DNA from 2 places in the Silvibacterium dinghuense genome. Region 1 is predicted to be linked to the other one. Evidence: riboswitches for the same ligand, from Rfam matches in the RefSeq annotation. Region 1 holds a riboswitch; the other holds the start of a gene.
What was found. Region 1 has a riboswitch for S-adenosylmethionine ahead of ESZ00_RS17740 (threonine aldolase family protein). Riboswitches for the same ligand answer to the same signal wherever they lie in the genome.
Positions count from the first base shown of each region.

Region 2: linked by a shared signal. The riboswitch ahead of thrC (threonine synthase) and the one ahead of ESZ00_RS17740 (threonine aldolase family protein) in region 1 are both predicted to bind S-adenosylmethionine.

Region 1 is NZ_SDMK01000004.1:387,960-397,605, reverse strand. It holds gene fdhD (formate dehydrogenase accessory sulfurtransferase FdhD) at 1-834, shown strand, start outside; gene ESZ00_RS17745 (DUF7009 family protein) at 859-1,242, shown strand; SAM-I-IV-variant riboswitch at 1,560-1,665, shown strand; gene ESZ00_RS17740 (threonine aldolase family protein) at 1,722-2,786, shown strand; gene ESZ00_RS20165 (hypothetical protein) at 3,030-3,206, shown strand; gene ESZ00_RS20160 (hypothetical protein) at 3,203-3,379, opposite strand; gene ESZ00_RS17735 (PepSY-associated TM helix domain-containing protein) at 3,376-4,548, opposite strand; gene ESZ00_RS17730 (tetratricopeptide repeat protein) at 4,860-5,840, opposite strand; gene ESZ00_RS17725 (TonB-dependent receptor) at 6,357-9,646, shown strand, end outside.
Region 2 is NZ_SDMK01000001.1:795,714-805,359, forward strand. It holds gene ESZ00_RS03025 (energy transducer TonB) at 1-234, shown strand, start outside; gene ESZ00_RS03030 (SDR family NAD(P)-dependent oxidoreductase) at 286-1,137, opposite strand; gene ESZ00_RS03035 (TetR/AcrR family transcriptional regulator) at 1,249-1,935, shown strand; gene ESZ00_RS03040 (GlsB/YeaQ/YmgE family stress response membrane protein) at 2,180-2,428, opposite strand; gene ESZ00_RS03045 (hypothetical protein) at 2,564-2,779, shown strand; gene ESZ00_RS03050 (MoaD/ThiS family protein) at 2,843-3,202, opposite strand; gene thrC (threonine synthase) at 3,192-4,463, opposite strand; SAM riboswitch class I at 4,642-4,751, opposite strand; gene ESZ00_RS03060 (MarR family winged helix-turn-helix transcriptional regulator) at 4,889-5,350, opposite strand; gene ESZ00_RS03065 (DUF899 domain-containing protein) at 5,376-6,185, shown strand; gene ESZ00_RS03070 (VOC family protein) at 6,216-6,641, shown strand; gene ESZ00_RS03075 (GH39 family glycosyl hydrolase) at 6,763-8,337, opposite strand; gene ESZ00_RS03080 (DUF2165 family protein) at 8,456-8,962, opposite strand; gene ESZ00_RS03085 (hypothetical protein) at 8,967-9,646, opposite strand, start outside.

The sequences.
Region 1 (9,646 bases):
TTCACCGCGCAGACCGACGCGGTCGCTCTCGAGGAGCCGCTCGAAATCCGTCTCGAATACGGTTCTGCCGATCAGCGCCGGAGCAAGTCCATCGCCATCACCATGCGCACGCCGGGCGACGACTTCGCGCTCGCCGCCGGCTTCCTCATGACCGAGGGCATCCTCGCCGATTCTCTTGATATCGAGGAAATTCTCTATCTCGCGCAGTCGCGTGCCGCCTTGCAAAGCGCGTCCGCCCCGGCGGACGGTGATTTCGACGAAGCCTCGGCGCGCAATGTCGTGCTCGTGCGCCTCACCGCCGAAGCGCAGCCGCGCCTGCCCTCGGTCGAGCGCAACTTCTACGTCACCTCGAGCTGCGGTGTCTGCGGCAAGGCCTCGCTGCTTGCGTTGCGTTCGGTCTGCCCCGCGCCTGTCCGCAGCAGCGTTCGCGTGCCTGTCTCCATGCTCCTCACCCTGCCGGAGAAGATGCGCGCCGCGCAGACCGGCTTCGCGCACAGCGGCGGCATCCACGCCTCGGGGCTCTTCGATGCCGAAGGGCAGCTGCTCCTCTGTCGTGAAGATGTCGGCCGTCACAATGCGCTCGACAAGCTCATCGGCCGCATGTTCCTCGACGACCTCACGCCGCTGCGCGACAAGGTTCTGCTGCTCTCCGGCCGCGCCAGCTATGAGCTGCTGCAGAAGAGCGTCATGGCCGGCATCCCTATCGTCGTCGCCATCGGCGCGCCGTCATCGCTCGCCGTGCGCGTCGCCCGCATGTTCGACATCACCCTGCTCGCCTTCCTGCGCCACGATCGCTGCAACATCTACCATGGAGCAGAAAGGCTCATCGCCTGATCGAGAGCAGGCGAAAGGACTCGTATGAAACTCCGCATCAAGGGCAACAGCATCCGCCTCCGCATCGCCGTCTCCGAGGCGGCAAAGCTCCGCGCCGGTGAGCCGGTCCGCGAGATCGTCCGCTTCGCGCCGCAGCCCGAGGCCTTCCTCGCCTATGCGCTCATTCCCGACGCGTCGGCGCCGGAGATGGCCGTGCGCTACACCGCGGGACAGGTCACCGTGCATGTGCCGCAGCCGGTCATCGAGCGCTGGACCGGCGGCCGGGAGGTCGGCATCTACGCCACGCTCGACATCGCGCCCCAGGGCACGCTCGACGTGATCCTCGAAAAGGACTTCGCCTGCCTCGACCTCAGCGACGCCGAGAACGTCGATACCTTTCCCAACCCCAACGCCGGAGCCGCCTGCTGAGCCGGGAAACAGGGTGCAGGGAATAGGTGCAGATGTAGAACCCCGGGTGCCCCCACATCTCGTTTTGTTCGAGATGTGGGACCTGCGCGGTGAAAACGAAAATGGGTGCCCCATCCAAGCTCCGCTTGGGTGGGAAGGTACGCGGCTTCGCGCCGAGCGAATCGCCTTCGGCCTCCGCTTCCTCTGGTCGCGATTGAGATTTTGTTCTCTTGAAAGAGGGAAGAACTCCGGGTGCCCCACGTCTCGCCGTTGAGACGTGGGATTTTTATCTGAGCCCTGAGCCCTGATTGCACGCGCCTTCGCAGTCATCTATTCTGGAAGGTCATCAAGAGTTGAGCCGGTGCGCTCAACGCCAACCTGCTCCCGGGCAAGGTGGCGTCCTCGCTGAGGGATGTGGCCGTTCCGGCAACCATCGGGTTCCTCACCGCACCATGCTTGCGCTCCTGATGGAATGACGCTTGAGAGGTGTATTCCCCGGCATGGCCGACCACGTTCAGCAATTCGCCAGCGACAACTACGCAGGAATCTGTCCCGAGGCCTGGCAGGCCATGCAGGAGGCCAATCACGGTCACGAGCCCGCCTACGGCGGCGATATCTGGACCGCCCGCGCCGCCGATGCCTTCCGGGCCCTTTTCGAAACCGAGTGTGAGGTCTTCTTCGCCTTCAACGGTACCGCCGCCAACTCGCTGGCGCTGGCCTCGCTCTGCCAGAGCTATCACTCGGTGATCTGCTCCGACGCCGCCCACGTCGAGACCGACGAATGCGGCGCGCCCGAGTTCTTCTCCAACGGCTCGAAGCTGCTGGCCGTGCCCTCGTCCGACGGCAAGCTGACGCCCGAGGATATCCGCTCGCTGGCCACGCGCCGCAACGACATCCACTTCCCCAAGCCGCGCGTCGTCACCATCACCCAGCCTACCGAGACTGGTCAGGTCTACACCGTCGAAGAGGTCAAAGCCATCTCCGAGGTCTGCCGCGAGCTGAACCTGCGCCTGCACATGGACGGCGCCCGCTTCGCCAACGCCTGCGCCAGCCTGGGCTGCAGCCCTGCCGACATCACCTGGAAGGCCGGCGTCGATGTGCTCTGCTTCGGCGGCACCAAGAACGGCATGGCCGTCGGCGAGGCCATCATCTTCTTCGATCCCAAACTCGCCGAAGACTTCGACTACCGCTGCAAGCAGGCCGGCCAGCTGGCCTCGAAGATGCGCTATCTCTCCGCGCCCTGGGTGCGCCTGCTCTCCGACGGCACCTGGCTGCGCAACGGCGCGCACGCCAACGCCTGCGCCCGCCGCCTCGCCGAGCAGATCACCGGCGTCCCCGGCCTCGAGCTCTACTTCAAGGTCGAAGCCAATGCCGTCTTCATCAAGCTCTCCGCGGCCGCCGAGAAGGCGCTCCGCGAGCGCGGCTGGCGCTTCTACACCTTCATCGGCGGCTCGGCCCGCTTCATGTTCTCGTGGGACTCCTCGCTCGAGCGCGTCGACGAGCTCGCCGCCGATCTCCGCGCCGTCGCCGCCGAATCCGCCGCGCTCACAGCTGTAGCGCGCTAAGCAGCCCGGCTAAGCGGAGACAAGCACTCTTCTGATTTGTCATCCCGACCGGAGCGAGCCAGAGGCGAGCGAAGTGGAGGGACCTGCGGTTTGTTTGCACAGGCACGAACCCGACGGTGGCCCACTCAAGCTTCGCCGGGGCGGGATGGCTCGGTGCTCGCTCGGGATGACCAATCGCGTCACGGCTTAGGTGGACACATCTAGGCCGTATCCCCCTATATCCAGACAGAAAATGAGCGACATATGTATCGCAATGTCATTCCGACCGGAGAGAGCCGTAAGGCGAGCGAAGTGGATGAACCTGCAGTTTTCTCCGGCCCAGGTGAACTGCAGGTTTCTCCGCTGCGCAGGACGATAAAGCTGTCCTGCTCCGGTCGAAATGACAATCCTTTCTTATGGCTCTATGTCGATACGACCTAGCGCGGACGCCCCATGCAGTACGCGATGATCCCCACCGGCACTGCCAGCAGCAGCCACGACAGGGCATCCCACACCCCGTCGCCGAGCAGGGCCGAAAGCAGTCCCACGGCAGTGATGGCGGCCAGTACCGCCGGTATGCGATACACCTCTGTCAGCTTCGCAGCCGGTTTCATGCGACGTGTACCTCCTGCAGTTCTTTGCGGGTTTCCCGCTCCACCAGCCGGTTCAGATCGCGCTCCAGAGGAGTCTTCCGCTTCGAGAGCCACAGGTACACGCCGCTCACCAGCACTACGATCAGCACCGCATCGAAAAGCCCCCACAGGATCTTGAGCGGCAGCCCGCCGTAGTCGCCGAAGTGCAGCGGCCGCGAGAGCTCGAGCCCGCGCAGATACCAGGGCAGGCCGCCGGTGTGGATCAGCGCGCCTGTCTCCACGTCCACCAGCGTCGGCGTCTCCATGCGCGAGGTCAGCGGCGTCTTGCCCTTTGCCCACACCACAAAGTGCCGCGGACTGCCGAAGACCTTGTTCGGAAACAGCACCGCTGCGACTTCCATCTGCGGCAATGAAGCCGCAACCGCGTCGACCGAGGCCTGCACCGGGCGGAAGTGCGACGGCACCGGCCTGCCGTGATACGGCTTCAGAATCTGCGGCAGTGTCTGCGCGCGCCACAGGCCGAACAGCGGCGCCGAGAGTGCGTTCATCACGCCCGTCGCTCCCACCACGAAGGCCCACGTCAGCGTCACGATGCCCAGCAGGTTATGCAGATCGAACCACCGCGTCCGCCGCGCTCCCTCCCGCCGATAGGTGCCGAAGTCCAGCCGCCGCATGAACGGCCCATAGACCAGCGCACCCGACACCAGCGAGATCACGAAGGTCAGCGACATCAGCCCCATCGTCAGCTCGCCCGGCAGCCCCAGAAAGATTTCGCTGTGCAGTTGCAGCAGAAAGCTCGTCAGGTCGAAGCGATCCTGCGGCACCTCGAGCAGACTGCCGGTGTGCGCATCGAAGATCATCGATTTGACCTCGCCGTCCTTCGGCTGGTCCACCGGACTCATGTTCACGAAGACGCGCGGCTCATCGTCGTCCCACGCAATCGAGAACGGATGCAGAGCAGGAAAGCGCGCCTCGGCCGCGGCCAGCATCGGGTCCACGCTCGCCCGCGGTGTTCCCTCGGGCACCGATGCCGCTCTGGCATGCGGCTCCAGCAGCGTATCCAGCTCATCGTGGAAGACCAGCGGCAGCCCCGTCACGCAGGCCACCAGCAGCAGCGCCGTGCAGATCAGGCTCGTCCACTTATGCACCCGGTACCAGAGCCGTACCGTCTTCGCCTGCAGGTGGGCCATCGCTTCTTCGCCTCGTCTCCCGCATCCGCGCCCGCAGCCGGGGCGCAATATGCGACCAATTAAGTCCGATTAGAATAGCGAAGCTGTTCCTGCCATGCGCCGCGTATCGAGACACCCACTACGCCCATCCGGCCAGCGAAGGATGTTGGACGCCGGACTCGAGATGTGGAGACCCTGTTCTTACTTTTGGATCGGTGTGAGACCCACCCATGACCGACTGCCTGTCATGGGTGGGGCACCCGGCCACTATGCCGGATCGCGGCCAGCGGGAGCGCCACGCGAAGCGAAAGGCCTGGACGGCCAGTCCCGGCCTAGTCTGTCTTGCTGTGCGTGCCGTAGAGCGACTGGCTCTGTGCGAACTCCGCCCGTGCCTTTTCTTTTTCGCCTGCGCTCCAGTAGGCCCGGCCCAGTTCGAAGTGGATCTGCGGATTCTTCGGGTCCAGCGTCTGCGCCATTTCCAGCTCTTTCGTCCCCTCGGCCCGTTTCCCCGCGCCGATCCATGCCTCTCCCAGCTTTTCGTGCGGGGCGGCCATCTGCGGCGCGATGGTGATTGCCTTTTGCAGAAACGGCATCGCCTCGCCATAGCGCTGCTGGTCGATGAGAAAGCTGCCCAGATTCAGGTATGGCCATGGATCCGAAGCCGCTCGGTCCGGGGCTGAGCTATCCGCGGGACTGGATGCGGCCGCATCCCCAGCCAGCTTGACTGCTGTGCGCATCGCCGCTTCGGCCTCGGGCAGCCGATGCAGGGCATACCAGGTCAACCCGAGGTTCTCTTCTGCCTTGCGGTGCGCTGGTTCCAGCTTGAGCACGGCAAGGAAGGCGGCCGCTGCTTCTTCGAAATGGTTCTGCGTATAGAGGCATCGTCCCAGGCTGTAGAGCACCGCGACATTGTGCGGCTCGATCCCCAGCGCGATCTTCAACCAGTGCACCGCATCGTCATAATCGCCCAGCTGCACATAGTCGAGCGCCACCGAGCGCAGCTGTTCGGCGGTTGGCTTCTGCCGCTGCGCCGCCTGGGTATAGACGGTGAGCGACTCGCGCGGCTTCTGTTCTTCGCGCAGTACCTGCGCCAGCCGATAGAGCAGCTCCGGCGAGTCCGGCGCTTTGCCCAGTTCGACGCGCAGCCCGGCCTCGGCGGCAGGCAGCTGGGCCGAGGGCGCTGCCTCATCCGGCGAAAGAGCCGGATGGGGCAGCGAGGCCATGGTGGCATTCTGCCGCGCGGCCGCGGCACCGGGAAAGGCGGTGAGCGGAATCAAAAGCAGATACCGGCAGGCCCGCTTCCATGCCATCATCCATTTCCTGTCCCGTTGCATCGATCGGAGGCCATTCCTGGCTCGCGGCACTATGGCCGGGAGCCAGGCGTGCACTGGTAGCAGCCGCGGCATCATCCTCGCAGGCAGGAAGGAGGCAAGTCCAGCCGGAAAGGGATTTCCGGGAAAAATCAAAGCCAGAATGAAAGCGCTGCCATTTGCCTTAAAGAAAACGATTTACCGAGTCCGGGAAATTTGCCCGCGACAGGGCAAGCGAAAGCATGGGAAAGCCGGACAAAAAGCAGCGGAAATCGGGCGTGGAGCACGCTGAAACACCTGCTATTTCTATTGTCTACGATTTTGTATTTTTTGCTGCGGAAGACGAAATAAAAACAGCTATTGACAGCGATCGTTCCCCTCCCTTACCTTGCTTTTCGCTCCCTTGAAGACGATTTTCCCGTGATAGATGGGAAAACGATTACCGATGTCCCCGCCTGAGTGGCAGCCCCCAAGACTACCCAAGGCATGCAACACCTTTTTTTGAGGAGGAAGCTTCGCATGAAGCTCTTTACGCAACGATTCTGCTCTCTGCTGGTCCTGCTGGTGGCCGCCTGTGCTCTGGCCTCTACCGCATGGGCCCAGTCCACGCAGGGTGACCTTTCCGGTCTCATCAAGGACTCCTCTGGCGCCGTGATCCCCGGCGCCAAGGTTGTCGCCACCGGCGCCGATACCGGCGTCTCCAGCAGCACTGTCTCCACCAGCGCGGGTACCTATCACATTCCCGCCCTGCCCATCGGACGGTATAACGTCACGGTTTCCTCGCCCGGCTTTGCCACTGCGAAGGACGAGGGCGTGGTCATCACCATCAACGCCTCGGCCACGCTCAATGTCACGCTGAACCCCGGCGGCGCCAATGAGACGGTGACCGTCGACGCCAGCGCGCCGACCATCGAAACCGAGACCTCGGACATCAGCGGCACCATCTCCCAGCAGCAGATCACCGATCTCCCGCTAGCGGTGGCTGCCGGCGTCGGCGGTCTGCGCTCGCCGGAAGCCTTTGCCTTCCTCGTTCCCGGCGTCACCGGCGTGGGTACCGGCACGGATGGCAATACCGCCAACGGCGTCTGGTACATGCGCGTGGCCGGCGGCCAGGCCTACGGCGCGGAGACGCTGCTCGACGGCGCCTCGATCGAACGCAGCGAAAACGGCTCGTCCTTCGACGAGACCTCGCCCTCCATCGAAGCCCTGCAGGAGTTCAAGGTCACCACCTCGATCCCCAAGGCCGAGTTCGGCCGCAGCACCATCGGTATCGAGAGCTTCGCCACCAAGTCCGGCTCCAATAGCCTTCACGGTACGGCCTTCACCATCATCAAGAACGGCGCTCTCGACGCGAACAACTGGTTCAACAACGGCTACAAGCAGACCCTCTGCGGCGGCGTGGATGCCGGTTGCGCCTATGACCGTCCAGCCGACAGCAAGTTCGACTTCGGCGGCACCATCGGCGGCCCGGTCCGCATTCTGAACCCGTTCCATCCCAAGCGCGATCTTTACAACGGCAAGGACAAGACCTTCTTCTTCTTCGCCTGGGAGCAGTACCGCCTCAAGCAGGGCGGCGTTGCCGTCTCGACCGTGCCGACTCAGGCCGAGCGCACCGGCGACTTCTCTGCGCTTCTGGGTGCAGAGACCAGCGGTGTCAATCCCTGTAATGGCGATACCGTGATTCAGAACCAGATCTTCGATCCTGCTACTGCTACAACCGGTACCTATGGGGTTCCAAGTGCGACACCCTGTCGTCAGGCCTTTGCCGGCAACATCATCCCTTCCAGCCGCTTCAGTTCCGTCGCCCAGAAAATGATGTCCACGTTACCTGAGCCGAACCGTCCCTATGAGTCCACTACTCCGCAGGGCGGCACTGGCAACTACGCGGCCAACTACACCAACCCCATCCAGAACACCACCTACAGCATCCGCATTGACGAAGCGGTGAACGAGAAGAACAAGGTCTTCGGCTCCTACAGCTCGCGCGACAACTGGCGCATCAACGGCGCGCCGAATATGCCGCTGCCCTACCAGAACTCCGGCTACCTGCAGGACTTCGAGACCCACTACATCCGCCTGGGCTGGGATCACGCCTTTACGCCGTCGCTGCTCAACAGCCTGGCCATCGGCTACAACCGCACCAACAGCATCAACTATGCGCCCCAGCTCGGCGCGGGCAACACGCTGACGGATGACGGTGCGCCCAACTTTTACTCGACAGCCTTCCCCTTCGTCTACTTCGACGGCTGGGATGGGTACTCCACCTGGGGCATCACCAACAACGGCGACAATATCGACAACGGCCTCCGCTTCAACGACAGTGTGAGCTGGCAGAAGGGCCGCCACAGCTTCAAGTTCGGCTTCGATTACCGCCATCAGCAGTACTCGACCATCCTCAAGAGCATTCCGCAGCTGAACTTCATGCGCTACGAGACGACCTACACGCAGACCGCCTCCACCAGCCCCAGCGAAGTGAGCGGCAACTCCTTCGCCAGCTTCCTGCTCGGTGACGTGGACTGGTCCTATCAGACGGTCTACAACCACGCTTCGCGCTGGAACTCGCACTACCTCGCCGGCTTCGTGCAGGACGACTTCAAGGTCAGCTCGAACCTGACCCTGAACCTCGGCCTGCGCTATGACATCGACACGCCGCGCAAGGAAGCCGACAACTATACCTCCAACTTCAACTTCACCGCTCCCGACTCCGAGGCCGGCGGGCTGCCGGGCGCGCTCGAGTTTGGCCGCAACTGCAACTGCAATACTGCATGGGCCGACACCTGGTACAAGGACATCGCTCCCCGCGTGGGCTTTGCCTATGTGCTGCCCAACACCGACGGCAAGACCGTGATTCGCGGCGGCGGCGGCATCATCTATGCTCCACTGCTCTACGGTGACTTCGGTTCGGCCATGGCCGAGGGCTACACGGTGACCCGCTATGCCACCTCTATCGCCACTGCCGGCAACCCGGCGACGGCGGCCAACTACACGCCGGCCTTCCAGCTCGATTCGGGCTACAGTGGCTATGCGGCTGCCAACTTCACGCCCAACACCAGCCCCACGCAGCTTGATGGCGGTCCCAACGATCCGCTGGCCGTCGCCGGCGAGGTCATCAAGCCGCAGTTCGGCCGCCCAGGCATGACCAGCACCTGGAGCCTCCAACTGCAACAGGAGCTGGCCACCGACCTCATCTTCACCCTCGGTTACATGGGCCAGACCGGTCAGAATCTCCGCTCCGGCTACCTGAGCAACGCCAACAACATCTCGCCGAAGTACTTTGCCCTCGGTGATCACCTCAACAACCAGAGCAATCAAATCACCACCAGCGGTGGGTCCACCACGGTGAACGGCACTACCTACAACTCGCCGTACTCGACCTTCCTCGGCTACCTTGGCCAGGCGCTGCGCCCCTATCCGCAGTACGACTATATTGCCGACGACTGCTGCCTCGAGAACCTGGGCCACTCCTCGTATCAAGCCATGGTTGCCTCGCTCAACCGCCGCTTCCGCAACGGCATCAACCTGCAGCTCTCCTATACATGGTCGAAGAACGAGAACAATGCAGACTCGGCCATCGCCTGGGATTACGACGGCTATCGCTCGCAGTCGCAGAATTCCGGCGACCTGAAGCTGGAGAAGGCGGTCAGTTTGCAGAACACGCCGCAGCAGCTCTCCATCAGCTATCTCTATCAGCTGCCCTTCGGCAAAGGTCGCCAGTTCCTCAATCACAACAAGCTGCTGGACTACGTGATTGGCGGATGGGAAGTCGGCGGCATCCAGCGTTACCAGACCGGCCAGCCGATCGACTTCGG
Region 2 (9,646 bases), on a different contig from region 1:
GGAGACCGCTCGCTGCTGCCTGCCAATGAGACCAACATCGTTGTCGATGTGAACGTCAGCGCCGATGGACTCGTTCTGGACGAAAAGCTCATTCGCGGCCTCGGCAACGGCCTCGATCAGTCTGTCCTCGATACCGTACGCAGCTGGCGTTTTCATCCTGCTACGCGCAACGGCGCGCCGGTGGCCAGCATCTCCGAACTGGTCTTTCCCATGAGCCCGCGCTACCACGCGTAAACGCGGGAAGGCTCGCCGAAGCGAGCCTTTACTTTCTGCAATCACCTCGCATCAGTGCGCGCTGTCCGACATCCTCACAGACACACCCTGCGCCGCATCCGCAACATCCTTCCATGCCTCCCACGTCGCCAGGCGCTCTGCGTAAACCGCCTGCGTCTGGGGCAGCCCTTTGTCTCCGAGCATCAGCCGCAGCGGCGGATGCTCCGCGTCCACCAGCTTCAGCACGGCTTCTGCCGTTGCCCTGGGATCACCGCGCTCCATCGTTGTGAGGCCTTCATAGACCTGTTTGCGCACCGGAGCATACACCTCGAGCTCTTGAGCCCGCTTGCCCGACTGTGGTCCGCCGAACTCCGTGGCGTAGGCTCCCGGCTCGATGATGGTGACGTCAATGCCGAAGCCGCGCACTTCCTTCGCAAGACTTTCGTGCATGGCTTCAAAGGCCCACTTCGAAGCGCAGTAGAAGCCAATCAGCGGCAGCGTAATCACACCGAGGGTGCTCGAAACGCCGATGATGTGCCCGCTGCCCTGCTTCCGAAGCAGCGGCAGCGCAGCCTTGATCACGCGATGCGGGCCAAAGACATTCGTGTCGAACTGCGCCTGCACCTCGTCATCGCCCGCCTCTTCCATGGTGCCAATCAGCGGATACGCGGCATTATTCAGCACCACATCCAGACGGCCGAAGTGCGCGTGCGCCTGCTCCACAACCGCACCCACCTGCGCGGCATCCGTCGGCTCCAGCGCCAGCGGCAGGGCCGCATCGCCATACTTTTCCGCGAGATCGGCCACATCGGCAGCCTTACGCGCCGTGGCCGCAACCTTGTCGCCACGCTTCAGTGCAGCCTCGGCCCAGATACGCCCCATGCCACGCGAGGCGCCGGTGATCAACCATACTTTGCTGCTCATCGATTCTTCTCCTGAATATTCCGCCCGATTATTTAAACAACGTTCAGATTGCCGGCACACTGCTTCCCAGTGCTAACGTGAAACAAACTAGTTTTGAAGGTATCCGTCTATTTGAACACTGTCAAGATTCAGGCAGAGCGCAAACCGGGAAAACGGTCGACGTATCATCACGGAGACCTGCGCACCGCGCTTATCCAGGCTGCCGACGCGATCATCGCCGAAGGCGGTATTGAGGCTTTCTCCCTGCGCGCAGCCGCACAGCGGGCCGGTGTCTCCCCTGGTGCTCCGGCACACCACTTCGGCAATGCGCGAGGACTGCTCACCGAAGTCGCGCTGCTCGCCTACAAGCGATTAGAGGACTATATCCAGAAGGCTGGGCACTCCGACGACCCGGTTGCCGAGGTGCGCGCGCTGAGCCTTGCCTTCATTCACTTTGCGCTCGACCATCCCGGGCACTTCCGGCTGATGTTCCGCAACGATCTCGTCGATCGCAGCGACCCGCGCTTTGCCTCGTTCCCCCGGCAATCGGGAAGAAGGCTCAGCCAGGCCATCCTCACCTACCAGGGCAAGAACGATGTGGATATGAATCGCTTCGAGGACGCGGCCGACATCCTCTGCGGCATGGCCACGCTGCATGGACTCGCTTCCCTGGTGCTCGAAGAGAAGGCTGTCCACTTCTTTCGCAACGCCAACGCGCGCGACTTCAGGAAGAAGGAGCTACCCCGGGTGATCGAACACCTGTACCCGGAGCGCAGGAACAGCACCACGCGGAAGAAAGCTGTCCACGGCAAATCCTGAGCCGCCTTGCGTGCAGCAGCGCGGCCCTGCATGAGCGACAGGGCCGCGCCGGCATCTCCGACTGGTCTTTCTCTCTATGAGGCGGCGCTACCACGCGCCGGCCTATGAGCACGCATTCTCACACATTAGCCGTGCGTACTTTTCACATCTCAAGATCGAGACATGGAGCGCCATGCGGCTGTCTCTCCCTGCTGGCGACCAACGGGAGCGCGGGCAGAAGGCGATTCGCTGCTGCGCGCAGCAGTCATCGTCCCTTGGTGAACAGGCGCAGCAACAGCGTGAGCAGCACCGCGCCCAGAACCGCGACCACGATGGTGTAGATCATGCCTCCGGAGCCTGCAAAACCGAGCGCCCGCATGATAAAGCCGCCGATCACCGCACCGACGATACCGATGACGATATCCATGATCGTCCCATAGCCTTCGCCACGCATTAACTTGCCGGTGATCCAGCCCGCAATCAGACCGACGATGACCCACCATAAGATAGCCATTCCACCTCCTGGGATTCCGGGGGAGGCGATGAGCGTTCCACGCCATCTCCACGGCCGTCAAGGATGAAATGCGTCGAAACAGGCAATTTACAGTTATGCTGAATCGGTCCTCTATCCGGTGAAAAGGAGAGCTGCATGGTCAACGGAAGCACGGAAGGAGTCGGCGCGATCTGGGTGCTTGCCAACGCGAGCTATGCGGGGATGAGAGCCCAGGCGCATTCCAGCATTGCGTGGCGCGTGCTCTCGTTTATCTTCGGGTTCCCGGGAACACTGCTGTCATTCCTCGTTATCCGCGAGGGCTCGGAACGTGCCTATGGCGTCGACCTGCCGCGGCGCACGCCTCGGATGTAACCCGCTATTCGCTCAAAAGAAAAACGGCCCGCCGAAGCGGGCCGTTTCCAATGCGGAGAACGCCTAGTAGCAGAGACACTCTTCCTGCCCACAGTAGGAGCAGCAACGAAGTTGCTCGGGCGCGAAGCGCGATTCGCCCTGCGCGCAGCAGCCGCCGGCGATCGACGGGATCACGAGCACTTCATCGCCATCCTGGAAAGCGTACTTCTCGTTGCCGAGGAAGCGGATGTCTTCCTCATTCACGTAGAAGTTGATGAAGCGGCGCACATTGCCCTGCTCGTCGCGCAGATGCGTCTTCAGGCCGGGAAAGGTGGTTTCGATCTCGGTGATCAGCTCGGGCAGATTCTGCGCGCTCGACTTCAGTTCCTTGGCACCATCGGTGTGCTTCTGAAAGGCATTCGGCAACAAAACTCTAACGGACACTTGCAACCTCCCCAGCCAGTTCACCGCTGGCGGTCTTCTGATCGATGTAGGCTTCGAAATCGGAGAGCCGCGGACGTACCGCCTGCTCCACTTCATATGCGCCCGTCAGTGCGTCGGTCGTCTTCAGACCATTGCCCGTGATGACGGATACCGTAAGCTCATCCGGCTTGATGCGGCCGTGCGCGTAGAGCCGCGCGGTCACTGCCGTAGTCACGCCGCCCGCGGTCTCGGTAAAGATACCCTCGGTTTCGGCCAGTTCCTGAATTGCGGAGACGATCTCGACGTCCGAGACATCCTCGGCCCAGCCGCCGCTCTGGCGGATGGCGCGCGCCGCGTAGACACCGTCTGCGGGATTGCCGATCGCGAGCGAGCGTGCGATGGTTGCCGGGCGCTGCGGCTCGATGTGATCGGCACCGTTCTTCACCGCCGTCGAAATCGGCGAGCAACCCGTCGCCTGCGCTCCGAAGAAGCGCACTTCCTTATCTTCCACCAGGCCCAGGGCAACCAGCTCCTTGAAAGCCTTACGAATCTTGGTGATCAGCGAACCGCCGGCCATGGGGCACACGATGTTGTCGGGCAGGCGCCAGCCCAGCTGCTCGGCGATCTCATATCCGACCGTCTTCGAGCCCTCGGCGTAGTAGGGGCGCAGGTTCACATTCACAAAGCCCCAGTTGTAGCGCTCCGCGATCTGCGAGCACAGCCGGTTCACATGGTCGTAGTTGCCGTCGATGCGCACCAGGTTCGCACCATAGACCTGCGTATTCAGAATCTTTGCCGGCTCCAGGTCCGCCGGGACCAGGATGTAGGTCTTGAGACCCAGCCGCGCCGCGCCTGCGGCCACTGCGTTCGCCAGATTACCGGTCGAGGAGCATCCCACCGTGTCGAAGCCGAAGACCTGCGCATTCGCCAGAGCCGTTGCCACCACGCGATCCTTGAAGCTCAACGTCGGCACGCACACGGCATCGTTCTTGATGTACAGATTCGAGGCACCGATCCGCTTCGCCAGTCGCGGAGCCTTCAGCAGCGGCGTCCAGCCGGAGGGCGTTGCCGGGACGTAGTCCTCCGGCACCGGCAGCAGCGCCTGGTAACGCCACATGCTGTCCGGACCCTGCGCAATCTTCTCGCGGGTAAAGCTGCCGCGCGCCGCTTCGAGGTCGCAGAACACCTCAAGCGGGGAAAAGCACTCATCACAGATGGAAAGCGGGGTGTTTGGATACGTCTTCCCGCATTCCCGACATCGCAATTCATAGGCAAGCGCCATGAAACCCTCGATTCCGAGAGCTGCTGACGGACACCACAGGAGCTTTCCCCTATGGGTACAAATGCACGGGCATGCGTGACGTACTCTGCTGCAACATCTGGTACTGCAAACTACCCGGACCAAGAGCCCGGTACCACTTTGGGATTTGGCGAGATGCGATACTGCATTGCATCCCCGAATCTCATGTTCCCCGGTTTCCCAGGAGAGAGTTGACACCGATGTCTTAGATTGCCTAAGCCGGTTGTCGTGGCGTCACAGGGCCCGTCCCTCAGCCACTCTTCATGAAATTCAGGCTCGCTCGTAAGAGCAAACTTGAATAATCATTTGATACCACAGTGGCCGTGCGGATGCAAGAAATCCTGTGGATATTTGCTGCCTGCGACCGTCCTTTATCTGGACTTCAGCCCTGGCCATACAACGCTGCATCAAGCGATCTCAAGCAGACTTTTGCGAAGTGCAGCAGCGCCGCCCTGCGGCAGCTGAGCTTCGACTTCCGCATGCGTCCGCTCCCACACCGGCACTGCCTGTGCCAGCAGTTCCTCTCCTGCGCGCGTCAGCGCCAGGAGACGGGAGCGGCGATCTTCCGGGTCCGGCGCGATCCGCAGCAGTCCGCGGCGCTCCAGCGGCTTGAGCGCGGCTGTCAGTGTCGTGCGATCCATGGCCAGCAGCGCTGCCACGGAGGCCATCCGTGCCGCCTGTGGCCGGTTCAACGACATCAGCAGCGAAAACTGCCCGTTGGTCAGCCCCAATGGCCTCAGCACTTCATCGAAACGCCGCGCCAAAGCGCGCGCAGCACGTTGCACATGCAGACACAGACAACAATCCCGGACCAGCAACGTGGTCTCGAACGGCACCGGACGCGGAGCCGGGCGGGCAGCCTTTGACATATCTCAATAATGTTGATATCAACGTATGCCGTCAAGCAAGATCCATATCCTGCGCCACGAAATCAGCAGCGCCGCCAAGGAGTTCGTCATGCAAACTCACCCTGTCGTATCCCGTGAAGAGTGGCTCACCGCACGCAAAGCGCTGCTCGCCCGCGAAAAGGAAGAGACTCACCTGCGCGACGCCATCAACGCCCAGCGCCTTGCCCTGCCCTGGGTGAGGGTTGAAAAGGACTATGTTTTCGATACCCCGACTGGGCGCCGCTCTCTTGCCGAACTCTTCGCCGGCCGCAGCCAGCTCATCGTTTACCACTTCATGCTCGCTCCCGGATGGGCCGCAGGTTGCCCCGGCTGCTCCTTCCTTGCCGATCACTTCGACGGCGCGCTACCTCACCTGAACCATCATGACGTCACCTTCACCGCTGTCTCCCGCGCTCCGCTCTCGGAGATCGAAGCCTACAAGCGCCGCATGGGATGGCATTTCCCCTGGGTTTCTTCTCACAGCAACGATTTCAACTTCGATTACCACGTCTCTTTCCTGCCCGGCCCCGGCACCAACGGCACTGTCCACTACAACTTCACCGAAACTCCTTTTCCTGTCAGCGATGACAATACCGAGCTGCCCGGCATGAGCAGCTTCTTCCGCGATGACGACGGCCATGTTTATCACACCTATTCCAGTTACGCTCGTGGGCCGGAAGAGTGGATCGGCACGCTCATGATCCTCGACCGCGCGCCCAAGGGCCGCAACGAGAAGAGCACCATGGATTTCGTTCGCCGGCACGACGAGTACGAGAACCTCCCCAAGCCTCATGCCTGCTGTACCGAGCACGCATAACCCGCCCAACCTTCAGGAGAACCTCTCACGATGCCGATGCATGTCAATGCCTATCTCAACTTCGGCGGCAACTGCGCCGATGCCTTTCGCTACTATGAGAAACACCTCGGAGCAAAGCTGCTTTTCTCGATGACCTTCGCAGAAGCACCTCCGGGAAATGCCCCTCCAGGTGAATTCGATCCCAACTCCGTGATGTACTCGCGCATAAGCCTGGGCGACACGCATATCATGGGCAACGATATTCCACCCTCGCGCTATCAGCCCATGCGCAGCGCCTATGTTGCGCTCTCGGCCGACTCCATCGAGGAAGCCGAGCGCATCTACAAGGCGCTCGCCGATGGCGGCGAGATCTTTATGCCGATAGCGGAAACATTCTTTGCCTTTCGATTTGGCATGCTGCGCGATAAGTTCGGGATTAACTGGATGGTGCTCCACCCTCGCCCCATGCAAAGCTAAAAAGAGAAGGCTGCCCGGCGTCATTCTCCCCGGCAGCCTTTGTTTATTCCATATTTGCAACTATGCCTGCGACAAACTCTCACGGCAGTACATTCTTTCCTCCACGCCCTGTTACAGATTCCTATTCCGGCGTGAGCACCACGAGCACGGCATCGTTCTCGCGCATGGAAAAGCGCTCCGCCACGCTGCCATTGTTCACCTCTATCGCCTCCGTCTGCTCCGGATCGCCACTGGCCGCGGCCTGCAATGCCGTTACCTGCGCACGCGTCAGCTGGCTGGGCGACCCCATGTGCAGATATGCCGTGTAGGCATCATTCTGCTCATATCCCACACGGAAGACCTGCATCCGGTAGAGCCCATCTTTCAAGCCTTTCACCGTCAGAGCCACAGGAGCCGTGGTCTGCGCCGGCTGCTCGCGCTTGTAGAAGGTCTGGTTTGTTTCCTTCCCTGGAGGAGCAATGGCTTTGTAGCTCCAGAACAGCACCTGCACCGAACCATCCTGTTTGCGCGTCGTCCAGCTTTCGGCATCGTTCGTCGCCACATCGTCCGGCCCGAGCGCGGCGAGAAATTTGTATGCAAAATATGCGGGCTTCCGGATGCCTTCGTAGTTCATCAACCCAAAGCCGCCATGAAAGGGCGTAAACCGCGGACCCGCTTCTTCGAAGATATCGGTGAACGTCCAGTACGACATAGACTGCGCGAATGGAGAAGCGGCCTTCAGCTTCTCCAGAATGAAGGGCGCCGAGATGTACTGGTCATGGATCGGATCGGCAGGCGTATAGCTGGTACTCCACTCCGTGTAGTGCAGTTCCAGCTGCGGTGTGGCTGAATGTGCAATCCGCTCCCGCGAGTCGCGCACCCGCCCCACAATCGAGTCCGGCTTCGTATCCAGCACCGTACCTGCATGGCCATCGGCATCGAACGATCCCTGCACTACGCCATAGGTATGTGTCGAAAGAAAGTCCGCCGGCACATGGTTCTTCGCAATGAAGTCCAGCCAGGCCGGTTCTATCTCCCATCGCGCCGAAGCAGGACCACCGACACGGCACGCGGCGCATACCGTCTTGATCTCTGTAGCCGTATTTTTGTAGAGACTGAAGTACTGTTCCCGTGTCCCCGACCAGAAGCCATCCAAGTCCGGCTCATTCCACACCTCGAAGTACCAGCGCGCAATCTCCTCTTCTCCGTAGCGCTCCTTCCAGTGCTCCATCAGCGCGCGGATCAGCCCGTTCCACTTTTCCATGTCTTTGGGCGGTGTCACATTCGCCTTCCACCAGAAGACGGTCTTCGTCCCGCTTGCCAGTTGCGCCGGCATAAAAGACAGCTCTACGAACGGCCTGATGTGCTGCGCAAGCAATGCATCGTAGAGCGCATCGACGTACTGGAAGTTGTACATTGCATGCCCGGCGGAATCTTCGGCGTAGACACCCATGTCGTCATGCAACAGGCCATGAAAACGCAGATAACGAAAGCCGATCTCTTTCTGCACCGTGGCCAATTGCGCCTGCCAGTCGGCCCTCAATCCTTCGTTGGCGCGGCCCGCGCCTACGGTCATCAGCGGCGTAGACGAGTGAGGCCCGGTTCTATGCGCTGCATCCACAGCGATCTCCCGCACGGAGAGATTGGGGGTACTGGGGTTCTGCGCCAGAAGAGGCGCTCCAAGGACAAGGAAAGCTGCAATACGGCGCAAGAACATAGCCAGGCTATCGTCTCCCGATTCATCTTTAGAAAATCGCTTTTCCGAAACGATGGAAGCATACCAGCCATGCGATATCCCTGGCTTCTTCTTTCCCTAAAAAGCGCCGAGCCACCGTTCAGGATGGCGGCTTGTCGTCCATCTCCGGCAGCGCCAGCAGGAGGAAGACAATCCCGATGCAGGTGAACATCCGGAAGGCCGCATCCTGTCCGTTCCAGATCTTCGATTGCCACATCAGGAACCATTCTCCGCCCACGCTGAGAAAGGCGCCGAACCACAGCAGCTCGGCTGCCGTAAGCGCAGCAAAAGCCCACGATTTGGCGCGAGAAAATACTGCCGCCGGCGCACGCAACGCCTGCAACAGCTTCGCCACGGCGATCCAGGCAAGCACTGCGGTCAGCGCCTCCCAGACGATGATGCCGTCATAGAAGAGCGTCTGCAGGAGTGCCGGATGCAGCGCCCGCCACATGCCGTGGTTGCCGGGAAAGGTCGTGTCCATCAAGAGCACATGATGGACGAACTGCCAATTCGAGCTGTAGTCGGTGAGGTTGTTGAAAACCACCAGCGTGTAGAAGAAAGCTACTGCCGCCAGCAGCACGATCTTGCCCAGCCGAAGCATCATCATGCCATCACTTCCTTCTTGCCATAGGCGCAGCAAAGCTCTGGAAATAAGCCATCACCGCATGGAGCATGGCCTCGCTGTAGTCCGCGCTCGGCGGCATCTCCGCCGCAGGGTCCACGGCTTGCGGATTCCGCACCCACAGCATGAAGCCTTTCGGATCGCGCGCCGCCTCGTTGGCGATCTGTCCCCAGGGCACATTCGCTTTATGCCCTCCGTACTCCCCTGCGTTGTGGCAGCGGAAGCAGTACTGGCCGGCCAGCTTATATCCCTGCTCGACCTCAGAACCCGGCGCCACATGCCCGCGCGGCGCAATTGCCGCCAGCACGTCCTTCTGCTTGAGAATGCGCAACTCGACCACACCGTTGGGAATCTGCGCTTCCTCATCCTGCCCCAGCACGCGATAGGACGGATGGAAGCTGGCATGCGAGACGAGATACGGTCCGTAGGCGCCGTCGTCGCTTGCGCGCGTGCCGCCATGAATCTCCTTGCCGTTGACCTGCGTCACCAGAATCGGCCCATGCGTGTGCCGGTATTGCGGACTGTAATGCGCCTCGTAACCGTCATCGCACACCGCCGCCACAATCACGCTCTCACTCGAAACATTCAGCGCATGCAGCAGCTCCTCAAGCGGTACGCCGCGAATCTCTACCGGCCTGGGGAAGTTCGCATCGTCTGTCACCCGATAGC